Regions from separate parts of the Bacillus shivajii genome, predicted to be linked through region 3. Evidence: a T-box and tRNA genes for the amino acid it is inferred to sense, from the RefSeq annotation. Region 3 holds a T-box; the other regions hold tRNA genes.
What was found. The T-box of region 3 lies ahead of tyrS (tyrosine--tRNA ligase). A T-box ahead of a tRNA ligase gene usually reads a tRNA of that ligase, here a tRNA-Tyr.
Positions count from the first base shown of each region.

Region 1 (3,233 bases), 490 kb from region 3:
CCCGTAGGGGATTCGAACCCCTGTTACCGCCGTGAAAGGGCGGTGTCTTAACCACTTGACCAACGGGCCACAATATGGCTCCACAGGTAGGACTCGAACCTACGACCGATCGGTTAACAGCCGATTGCTCTACCACTGAGCTACTGTGGAATGGTGGGCCTGAGTGGACTCGAACCACCGACCTCACGCTTATCAGGCGTGCGCTCTAACCAGCTGAGCTACAGGCCCATTTTAAAAAAATGGAGCGGGTGATGAGAATCGAACTCACGACATCAGCTTGGAAGGCTGAGGTTTTACCACTAAACTACACCCGCGTATGATTTTTGTTAAGACTTCAATTGCTTACCACGCTCTACCATGTCTCTTCCTCTACTAGCTAAGCTATCGTAGCTGTTTCCGTCGAGACAACTCGTAGATATTTCGACGATGTTGTTGCTCGTGGCTGAGGTTTTACCACTAAACTACACCCGCATATAAACCTATTAAGGTTACTAATTTTATCCTTGTACATATTTCAAATGGTCGGGAAGACAGGATTTGAACCTGCGACCCCTTGGTCCCAAACCAAGTGCTCTGCCAAGCTGAGCTACTTCCCGTTCTATGGCGCGCCCGAGAGGAGTCGAACCCCTAACCTTTTGATCCGTAGTCAAACGCTCTATCCAATTGAGCTACGGGCGCCAATGATTTTTACTACGCAAAAATCATTAGAATTTATAAATGGTGCCGAGGGCCGGACTTGAACCGGCACGATAGTCACCTACCGCAGGATTTTAAGTCCTGTGTGTCTGCCAATTCCACCACCCCGGCATGAGGTATAAAGGACTAATTTTAAAGTTTTGGAGGCGGCACCCGGATTCGAACCGGGGAATCAGGGTTTTGCAGACCCATGCCTTACCACTTGGCTATGCCGCCAAGTTCAAAATTTTTATGGAGCGGAAGACGAGATTCGAACTCGCGACCCCCACCTTGGCAAGGTGGTGTTCTACCACTGAACTACTTCCGCATAAATGGCAGGGCTAGCAGGATTCGAACCTGCGAATCACGGAATCAAAATCCGATGCCTTACCGCTTGGCTATAGCCCTTTAATATATGATATGGGGCGGCTGATGGGAATCGAACCCACGAATGCCGGAACCACAATCCGGTGCGTTAACCACTTCGCCACAACCGCCACAAAATTAAAAAATTGGCAGGGGTAGTAGGAATCGAACCCACATCAAAGGTTTTGGAGACCTTCGTTTTACCATTAAACTATACCCCTATAAAATGGTGGAGGGGGAGAGATTCGAACTCCCGAACCCTGAGGGAGCGGATTTACAGTCCGCCGCGTTTAGCCACTTCGCTACCCCTCCACGTTTTTGGATAAGCCGCAATTGTTTTCGTCAGCTAATTATGATTCCATTTTTCCCATGAACTAAAGTGCATTCATACGTTGTTTCACTTGCTTTCTTACCTTCTTGATTCTAGACAATAATCCAAATTATTATACTACGAATCTTTTAATAGTTTAATATAAATTTAATGGCGGTCCCGACGGGAATCGAACCCGCGATCTCCTGCGTGACAGGCAGGCATGTTAACCGCTACACCACGGGACCAGGTAAATATATGGCGGAGGAGGAGGGATTCGAACCCCCGCGGGCCGTGAAGCCCCTGTCGGTTTTCAAGACCGATCCCTTCAGCCGGACTTGGGTACTCCTCCGTATAATATTGGTAGCGGCGGAGGGAGTCGAACCCACGACCTCACGGGTATGAACCGTACGCTCTAGCCAGCTGAGCTACACCGCCACAATATAAAAACAAAGATAATGATAAAAATCAATTGGTGGAGCCTAGCGGGATCGAACCGCTGACCTCCTGCGTGCAAAGCAGGCGCTCTCCCATCTGAGCTAAGGCCCCAAAAATGTCACAAAGTTAATGGGACTAACTATGTTAGCCCCATTCCCTCGCCTGGCAGCGTCCTACTCTCACAGGGGGAGAGCCCCCAACTACCATCGGCGCTGAAGAGCTTAACTTCCGTGTTCGGCATGGGTACGGGTGTGACCTCTTCGCTATCGCCACCAGACTTTTTATTCCTTCAAAACTAGATAACATTTGACTGACGACCTTCGGTCTGAAGGTTAATGTAATACTTTGGTTAAGCCCTCGATCGATTAGTATCTCTCAGCTCCACGTGTTGCCACGCTTCCACATGAGACCTATCAACCTCATCATCTCTGAGGGATCTTACTCACTTGACGTGATGGGAAATCTCATCTTGAGGGGGGCTTCATGCTTAGATGCTTTCAGCACTTATCCCGTCCACACGTAGCTACCCAGCTATGCTCTTGGCAGAACAACTGGTACACCAGCGGTGTGTCCATCCCGGTCCTCTCGTACTAAGGACAGCTCCTCTCAAATTTCCTACGCCCGCGACGGATAGGGACCGAACTGTCTCACGACGTTCTGAACCCAGCTCGCGTACCGCTTTAATGGGCGAACAGCCCAACCCTTGGGACCTACTTCAGCCCCAGGATGCGATGAGCCGACATCGAGGTGCCAAACCTCCCCGTCGATGTGGACTCTTGGGAGAGATTAGCCTGTTATCCCCAGGGTAGCTTTTATCCGTTGAGCGACGGCCCTTCCATACGGTGCCGCCGGATCACTAAGCCCGACTTTCGTCCCTGCTCGACCTGTATGTCTCGCAGTCAAGCTCCCTTATGCCTTTGCACTCTGCGAATGATTTCCAACCATTCTGAGGGAACCTTTGGGCGCCTCCGTTACTTTTTAGGAGGCGACCGCCCCAGTCAAACTGCCCACCTGACACTGTCCCTGAACCGGATCACGGTCCGAGGTTAGAATTCCAGTACAGCCAGGGTAGTATCCCACCGACGCCTCCACCGAAGCTAGCGCTCCGGCTTCCAAGGCTCCTACCTATCCTGTACAAGCTGTACCAAAATCCAATATCAAGCTACAGTAAAGCTCCATGGGGTCTTTCCGTCCTGTCGCGGGTAACCTGCATCTTCACAGGTAATATAATTTCACCGGGTCTCTCGTTGAGACAGTGCCCAAATCGTTGCACCTTTCGTGCGGGTCGGAACTTACCCGACAAGGAATTTCGCTACCTTAGGACCGTTATAGTTACGGCCGCCGTTTACTGGGGCTTCAATTCAGAGCTTCTCCCTAATGGGATAACCCCTCCTCTTAACCTTCCAGCACCGGGCAGGTGTCAGCCCCTATACTTCGCCTTGCG
Region 1 covers NZ_CP084703.1:3,754,678-3,757,910, forward strand. The annotation lists tRNA gene LGQ02_RS18160 (tRNA-Glu) at 1-69, opposite strand, end outside; tRNA gene LGQ02_RS18165 (tRNA-Asn) at 76-150, opposite strand; tRNA gene LGQ02_RS18170 (tRNA-Ile) at 152-228, opposite strand; tRNA gene LGQ02_RS18175 (tRNA-Gly) at 241-314, opposite strand; tRNA gene LGQ02_RS18180 (tRNA-Pro) at 520-596, opposite strand; tRNA gene LGQ02_RS18185 (tRNA-Arg) at 602-678, opposite strand; tRNA gene LGQ02_RS18190 (tRNA-Leu) at 719-807, opposite strand; tRNA gene LGQ02_RS18195 (tRNA-Cys) at 838-912, opposite strand; tRNA gene LGQ02_RS18200 (tRNA-Gly) at 929-1,003, opposite strand; tRNA gene LGQ02_RS18205 (tRNA-Gln) at 1,009-1,083, opposite strand; tRNA gene LGQ02_RS18210 (tRNA-His) at 1,097-1,172, opposite strand; tRNA gene LGQ02_RS18215 (tRNA-Trp) at 1,189-1,262, opposite strand; tRNA gene LGQ02_RS18220 (tRNA-Tyr) at 1,269-1,353, opposite strand; tRNA gene LGQ02_RS18225 (tRNA-Asp) at 1,524-1,599, opposite strand; tRNA gene LGQ02_RS18230 (tRNA-Ser) at 1,611-1,703, opposite strand; tRNA gene LGQ02_RS18235 (tRNA-Met) at 1,713-1,789, opposite strand; tRNA gene LGQ02_RS18240 (tRNA-Ala) at 1,825-1,900, opposite strand; rRNA gene rrf (5S ribosomal RNA) at 1,950-2,066, opposite strand; rRNA gene LGQ02_RS18250 (23S ribosomal RNA) at 2,135-3,233, opposite strand, start outside.
Region 1: it has a tRNA-Tyr gene. The T-box ahead of tyrS (tyrosine--tRNA ligase) is inferred to sense a tRNA for this amino acid. The anticodon was not compared.

Region 2 (3,233 bases), 280 kb from region 3:
GAATTCTAACCTCGGACCGTGATCCGGTTCAGGGACAGTGTCAGGTGGGCAGTTTGACTGGGGCGGTCGCCTCCTAAAAAGTAACGGAGGCGCCCAAAGGTTCCCTCAGAATGGTTGGAAATCATTCGCAGAGTGCAAAGGCATAAGGGAGCTTGACTGCGAGACATACAGGTCGAGCAGGGACGAAAGTCGGGCTTAGTGATCCGGCGGCACCGTATGGAAGGGCCGTCGCTCAACGGATAAAAGCTACCCTGGGGATAACAGGCTAATCTCTCCCAAGAGTCCACATCGACGGGGAGGTTTGGCACCTCGATGTCGGCTCATCGCATCCTGGGGCTGAAGTAGGTCCCAAGGGTTGGGCTGTTCGCCCATTAAAGCGGTACGCGAGCTGGGTTCAGAACGTCGTGAGACAGTTCGGTCCCTATCCGTCGCGGGCGTAGGAAATTTGAGAGGAGCTGTCCTTAGTACGAGAGGACCGGGATGGACACACCGCTGGTGTACCAGTTGTTCTGCCAAGAGCATAGCTGGGTAGCTACGTGTGGACGGGATAAGTGCTGAAAGCATCTAAGCATGAAGCCCCCCTCAAGATGAGATTTCCCATCACGTCAAGTGAGTAAGATCCCTCAGAGATGATGAGGTTGATAGGTCTCATGTGGAAGCGTGGCAACACGTGGAGCTGAGAGATACTAATCGATCGAGGGCTTAACCAAAGTATTACATTAACCTTCAGACCGAAGGTCATCAGTCAAATGTTATCTAGTTTTGAGAGTACAATACTTCTCAATTTCATAAGTCCAGTGACGATAGCGGAGAGGTCACACCCGTTCCCATGCCGAACACGGAAGTTAAGCTCTCCAGCGCCGATGGTAGTTGGGGGCTCTCCCCCTGTGAGAGTAGGACGTTGCTGGGCTTTTTATATGGGGCCTTAGCTCAGCTGGGAGAGCGCCTGCTTTGCACGCAGGAGGTCAGCGGTTCGATCCCGCTAGGCTCCACCAATTGATTTTTATCATTATTTTTGTTTTTATATTGTGGCGGTGTAGCTCAGCTGGCTAGAGCGTACGGTTCATACCCGTGAGGTCGTGGGTTCGACTCCCTCCGCCGCTACCAATATTATACGGAGGAGTACCCAAGTCCGGCTGAAGGGATCGGTCTTGAAAACCGACAGGGGCTTCACGGCCCGCGGGGGTTCGAATCCCTCCTCCTCCGCCATATTTACCTGGTCCCGTGGTGTAGCGGTTAACATGCCTGCCTGTCACGCAGGAGATCGCGGGTTCGATTCCCGTCGGGACCGCCATTTAAATTAGTAGCTGACGAAGAGATTCGCAGTATAAAAAATTGTTTTCTTGACGAGAAACAAGAAGGTCAAGGAAGCAAGTGAGATGACGTTTGAGCGTACTTCTGTACGTGATAAATGGAGTCGAACGTAGCTGACGAAGAGATTCGCAGTTTATCGTCAAGAAAAACGTGGAGGGGTAGCGAAGTGGCTAAACGCGGCGGACTGTAAATCCGCTCCCTCAGGGTTCGGGAGTTCGAATCTCTCCCCCTCCACCATCTTATAGGGGTATAGTTTAATGGTAAAACGAAGGTCTCCAAAACCTTTGATGTGGGTTCGATTCCTACTACCCCTGCCAAATTTAAAATCTTGTGGCGGTTGTGGCGAAGTGGTTAACGCACCGGATTGTGATTCCGGCATTCGTGGGTTCGATTCCCATCAGCCGCCCCATATAATATTTTAAAGGGCTATAGCCAAGCGGTAAGGCATCGGATTTTGATTCCGTGATTCGCAGGTTCGAATCCTGCTAGCCCTGCCATTTATGCGGAAGTAGTTCAGTGGTAGAACACCACCTTGCCAAGGTGGGGGTCGCGAGTTCGAATCTCGTCTTCCGCTCCATAAGCGCCCGTAGCTCAATTGGATAGAGCGTTTGACTACGGATCAAAAGGTTAGGGGTTCGACTCCTCTCGGGCGCGCCATTTTTTAAAATATGCGGGTGTAGTTTAGTGGTAAAACCTCCAGCCGCAAAGCAATACATCATTGAAGTTGCAGCGTGCTGCTTCGACGGATAATTCTCCGAAGCGAAACTTGAAGAGGAAGAAGCAACGTTCAATATTCAGTGTTTACAAACTCTTGGAGTTGTCTCGACGGAAACAGCTACGATAGCTTAGCTAGTAGAGGAAGAGACATGGTAGAGCGTGGTAAGCAATTGAAGTCTTAACAAAATTATATGCGGGTGTAGTTTAGTGGTAAAACCTCAGCCTTCCAAGCTGATGTCGTGAGTTCGATTCTCATCACTCGCTCCATTTTTTTAAATGGGCCTGTAGCTCAGCTGGTTAGAGCGCACGCCTGATAAGCGTGAGGTCGGTGGTTCGAGTCCACTCAGGCCCACCATTCCACAGTAGCTCAGTGGTAGAGCAATCGGCTGTTAACCGATCGGTCGTAGGTTCGAGTCCTACCTGTGGAGCCATTTTTATGGAGAAGTACCCAAGTGGCTGAAGGGGCGCCCCTGCTAAGGGTGTAGGTCGTGTAAGCGGCGCGAGGGTTCAAATCCCTCCTTCTCCGCCATTATTATTAAATTGTAAAAAGGCCCGTTGGTCAAGTGGTTAAGACACCGCCCTTTCACGGCGGTAACAGGGGTTCGAATCCCCTACGGGTCACCATTTTCATTAATAAATAGAATAGATTAGAAGAAACATCAACGCAAATACTGCGAGCCATTAGCTCAGTTACGAGCATTTACATCACGAAACCGCTGCGAGTTGTTTCGACGCATTAGGCATCGAAGACAAGCTAGCAGAGGAAGAAACAGGTACGACAACGAAGTGTTACATCGTCCGTAAGCTTCATGAGATATCATCATCGCAAACACTGCGAGCCATTAGCTCAGTTACGAGCATTTACATCACGAAACCGCTGCGAGTTGTTTCGACGCATTAGGCATCGAAGACAAGCTAGCAGAGGAAGAAACAGGTACGACAACGAAGTGTTACATCGTCCGTAAGCTTGATGAGATAACATCATCGCAAATACTGCGAGCCATTAGCTCAGTTGGTAGAGCATCTGACTTTTAATCAGAGGGTCGAAGGTTCGAGTCCTTCATGGCTCACCATTTTTTTTAGACTTGTATTGAACAGGTCTTTTTATTTTGTCTAAAAATGTAGTAATCCTTCTAATTGATCACCATATATTTCAAGTACTTTTAACCCCTCCTATTAATAATCTTCTACATATATCGATC
Region 2 covers NZ_CP084703.1:3,538,627-3,541,859, reverse strand. The annotation lists rRNA gene LGQ02_RS17135 (23S ribosomal RNA) at 1-710, shown strand, start outside; rRNA gene rrf (5S ribosomal RNA) at 794-910, shown strand; tRNA gene LGQ02_RS17125 (tRNA-Ala) at 920-995, shown strand; tRNA gene LGQ02_RS17120 (tRNA-Met) at 1,031-1,107, shown strand; tRNA gene LGQ02_RS17115 (tRNA-Ser) at 1,117-1,209, shown strand; tRNA gene LGQ02_RS17110 (tRNA-Asp) at 1,219-1,294, shown strand; tRNA gene LGQ02_RS17105 (tRNA-Tyr) at 1,467-1,551, shown strand; tRNA gene LGQ02_RS17100 (tRNA-Trp) at 1,558-1,631, shown strand; tRNA gene LGQ02_RS17095 (tRNA-His) at 1,648-1,723, shown strand; tRNA gene LGQ02_RS17090 (tRNA-Gln) at 1,737-1,811, shown strand; tRNA gene LGQ02_RS17085 (tRNA-Gly) at 1,817-1,891, shown strand; tRNA gene LGQ02_RS17080 (tRNA-Arg) at 1,895-1,971, shown strand; tRNA gene LGQ02_RS17075 (tRNA-Gly) at 2,225-2,298, shown strand; tRNA gene LGQ02_RS17070 (tRNA-Ile) at 2,310-2,386, shown strand; tRNA gene LGQ02_RS17065 (tRNA-Asn) at 2,388-2,462, shown strand; tRNA gene LGQ02_RS17060 (tRNA-Ser) at 2,470-2,560, shown strand; tRNA gene LGQ02_RS17055 (tRNA-Glu) at 2,581-2,655, shown strand; tRNA gene LGQ02_RS17050 (tRNA-Lys) at 3,029-3,104, shown strand.
Region 2: it has a tRNA-Tyr gene. The T-box ahead of tyrS (tyrosine--tRNA ligase) is inferred to sense a tRNA for this amino acid. The anticodon was not compared.

Region 3 (3,233 bases):
AGTTTCAAACCCGACACCATATGTTAATAATGGTTTCATTGTTGAACCAGTTTGTCGAGTTGACTGTGTGGCGATATTATAATTTAATTTTTCATAGTCGCGCCCTGCTACAAAACTAATAATTTTTCCAGTGTGGTTTTCTTGTAAAACAGAAGAAGCTTCTTCTAGATAAGTGATTGTTTCTTCTTCACCTTCATCGTTTGTAATGGTTTTTTCTTTGGTGCGACCAAAGTATTCATATTCTGCAACGACTTGGTTGTGTGCATCGTAAATGTCTTTATTAATCGTCGTGTGAATACGGTATCCATCTCTGTGTAATGAACGGTGAGCTTCTTCACGATAACGGTTTATAAGCAGTTGTCTTTGATCATCATCTTCAATTTCTTCAATGTTTATCTCATCTTGTTCTATCAATACATACATTAACTTATTTATTGCACGTCTTCTTACTTCATCAGTAATAAAAGGATACTCATCTAAACTAGAAGGTTGTGGTTCAGCTAAGTTTTCACGAATGTCATAAGCTAGTGCTTCTTCTAGTTCTTCATCAGTAATATAACCTCCTGAGTGCATACGATTTAAAACCGTTTGCATTCGGTTCAATCCTGCATCAAAGCTTTCTTTTTGTACACCTTGGGATGTAAATGGTGTATAAGCAAAGGGGCTTTGAGGTAGACCGGCTATAAAAGCAGATTGTGCAATATTTAACTCAGAAACATCTACATCAAAGATTCCTTGAGCTGCAGATTGAGCACCTGCTATTTGCCTTCCAGATGCATTTCGTCCAAATGGAACGACGTTTAAGTATGCTTCAAGTATCTCATTTTTTTCAAAGAAGTTTTCAAGTCTCATTGCTAGTAATATTTCTGCTGCTTTTCGGTCATGGGTCACTTCACTCGTTAAAATTTGGTTTTTAATAAGTTGCTGTGTGAGTGTACTACCACCCGTTTGTGTTGATGCATTAGAAAAGTCTTGATAGACTGCTCGTAATAAGGCTTTCGGCACGATTCCGTCATGCTCAAAAAAATATTCGTCTTCTGTTGCAATGACAGCGTTAATTAGATGTTCAGAAACATCTTCTAGACCGACTTCACGTCTTTCTAAAGGACTAGGTAAGTCACCTAAATAGATTTCATCTGCAAAGAAGATTTCTGTTGCTTCTTCATAGTCATATATGTCACGTTTCATGTCATCATAGCTTCGGATAGGTTCATCTTTAACTAGTGATGCGAAATAACCTGCTCCAGCACCACCTACAAAAAATAGAGCCATGAGTCCGAGAATAGAAAATATTAAAAATAAGTTCCAAAATACACCAGAGGTCACTCTGACGCCCTTCAAAACAGTTTGCGACTCTTTTCTTTCTATCAATTTACGAAATGAATATTTCTGATCACTCATATTTTAAAACCCTCCTAAAAAGTCATGAATATTATAGCATACAAAAAGTCCGAATATATATATGAACGTGTAAAATCTTAAACAGAAGTTGACAATAAATATAAGAATATGATAAAAATGTGTAATGATAAGTGTTCTTGGTCTAGAGAAAGTATTAATAACTGATTTTAAACAAATAAATAAGGTCACTAGACGTTGAATTGGAAAAAGTAGTTTTCGTCTCACTGTCTCAGAGAATCGGTGGATGCTGCGAACCGGAACAAAGACGTAAAATGAATTACTTCCTTGGAGTCTTTTCCTGTCATAAATCATTTAATTTATGCTGGAACGCGAAATGAGGCGTTATTCATCGAGCCGGGAATATTTTTATTCCAATCAGGGTGGTACCGCGATCAACTCGTCCCTACTTTTAGGGAACGAGTTTTTTGTTTTTCATTAATTTAATATTTAAATATGAGGTGACGAAAGATGGCATTATTAGAAGATTTACAATACCGTGGGTTAGTCAATCAAATGACAGATGAAGAAGGGTTAACAGAGTTACTCGAAAAGGAATCCGTCACACTATATTGCGGATTCGATCCAACCGGAGATAGCTTACACATCGGCCACTTATTAACGATCTTAACGCTAAGACGCTTTCAATTAGCTGGTCATAAACCACTTGCATTAGTTGGTGGTGCAACAGGACTTATTGGCGACCCAAGTGGTAAGAAAGCGGAGCGGACGTTAAATGAGGAAAATACGGTTGAAGAATTTAGTAACAAAATCAAAGGACAGCTTTCTCGCTTTTTAGACTTTGATGGAAATAGTGGAGCGAAACTTGTTAATAACTACGAGTGGATTGGTTCAATGTCAGTCATTGATTTCCTTCGCGATGTCGGGAAAAACTTTGGGTTAAATTACATGCTGGCGAAAGATTCTGTAGAATCTCGAATTACTTCTGGTATTTCATTTACCGAATTCAGCTACATGATCCTACAATCCTACGATTTTTATGAACTATACAAAAATGAAGGATGTAAGCTTCAAATTGGCGGCAGTGACCAATGGGGGAATATTACTGCAGGACTAGAGCTCATCCGTAAAATGTATGGTGAAGAAGAGGATGAAAAGGAAAAAGCATTCGGATTTACGATTCCCCTTGTAACAAAAGCAGATGGTACGAAATTTGGTAAAACTGAAGGAGGTGCTATCTGGCTCGATCCAGAAAAAACGTCACCATATGAGTTCTACCAATTCTTAATTAATACAGATGATCAAGATGTCATTAAGTTTTTGAGATACTTCACATTCTTATCAAAAGATGAAATTGACGCATTAGAAGTTGAATTACAAGAGCGTCCGCATGAACGAGCAGCTCAGAAAAAATTAGCAGAAGAACTAACAAAATTTGTTCACGATGAAAAAGCATTAGAACAAGCAGAAAACATTTCTTCTGCATTGTTTGGTGGAGGAGATTTGAAGAGCCTTTCGGCAGACGAAGTACTTCAAGGTTTTAAAGACGTTCCTTCTCATACGGTTGAAGAAGAGGGGAAAGGTCTTATTGACCTACTTGTTGAAGCAAACATTTCACCCTCAAAACGTCAAGCTCGTGAAGATATTAAAAATGGTGCAGTATATATTAATGGGGATCGTTGCCAAGAAATGGATAAAACAATTAGTAGTGACGATAAAATCGATGGTAAGTTTACAATTATTCGTCGTGGAAAGAAAAAGTTTTTCTTAATTCGTTACGCAAATTAAATATTATTATGTTCGTAGCCCGAAGTAACAGTTGTAGTTACTTCGGTTTTTTTTGTTGTGAAACGGTGAATATGGAATAGGAAATG
Region 3 covers NZ_CP084703.1:3,261,393-3,264,625, reverse strand. The annotation lists gene LGQ02_RS15840 (transglycosylase domain-containing protein) at 1-1,401, opposite strand, end outside; T-box leader at 1,588-1,809, shown strand; gene tyrS (tyrosine--tRNA ligase) at 1,870-3,147, shown strand.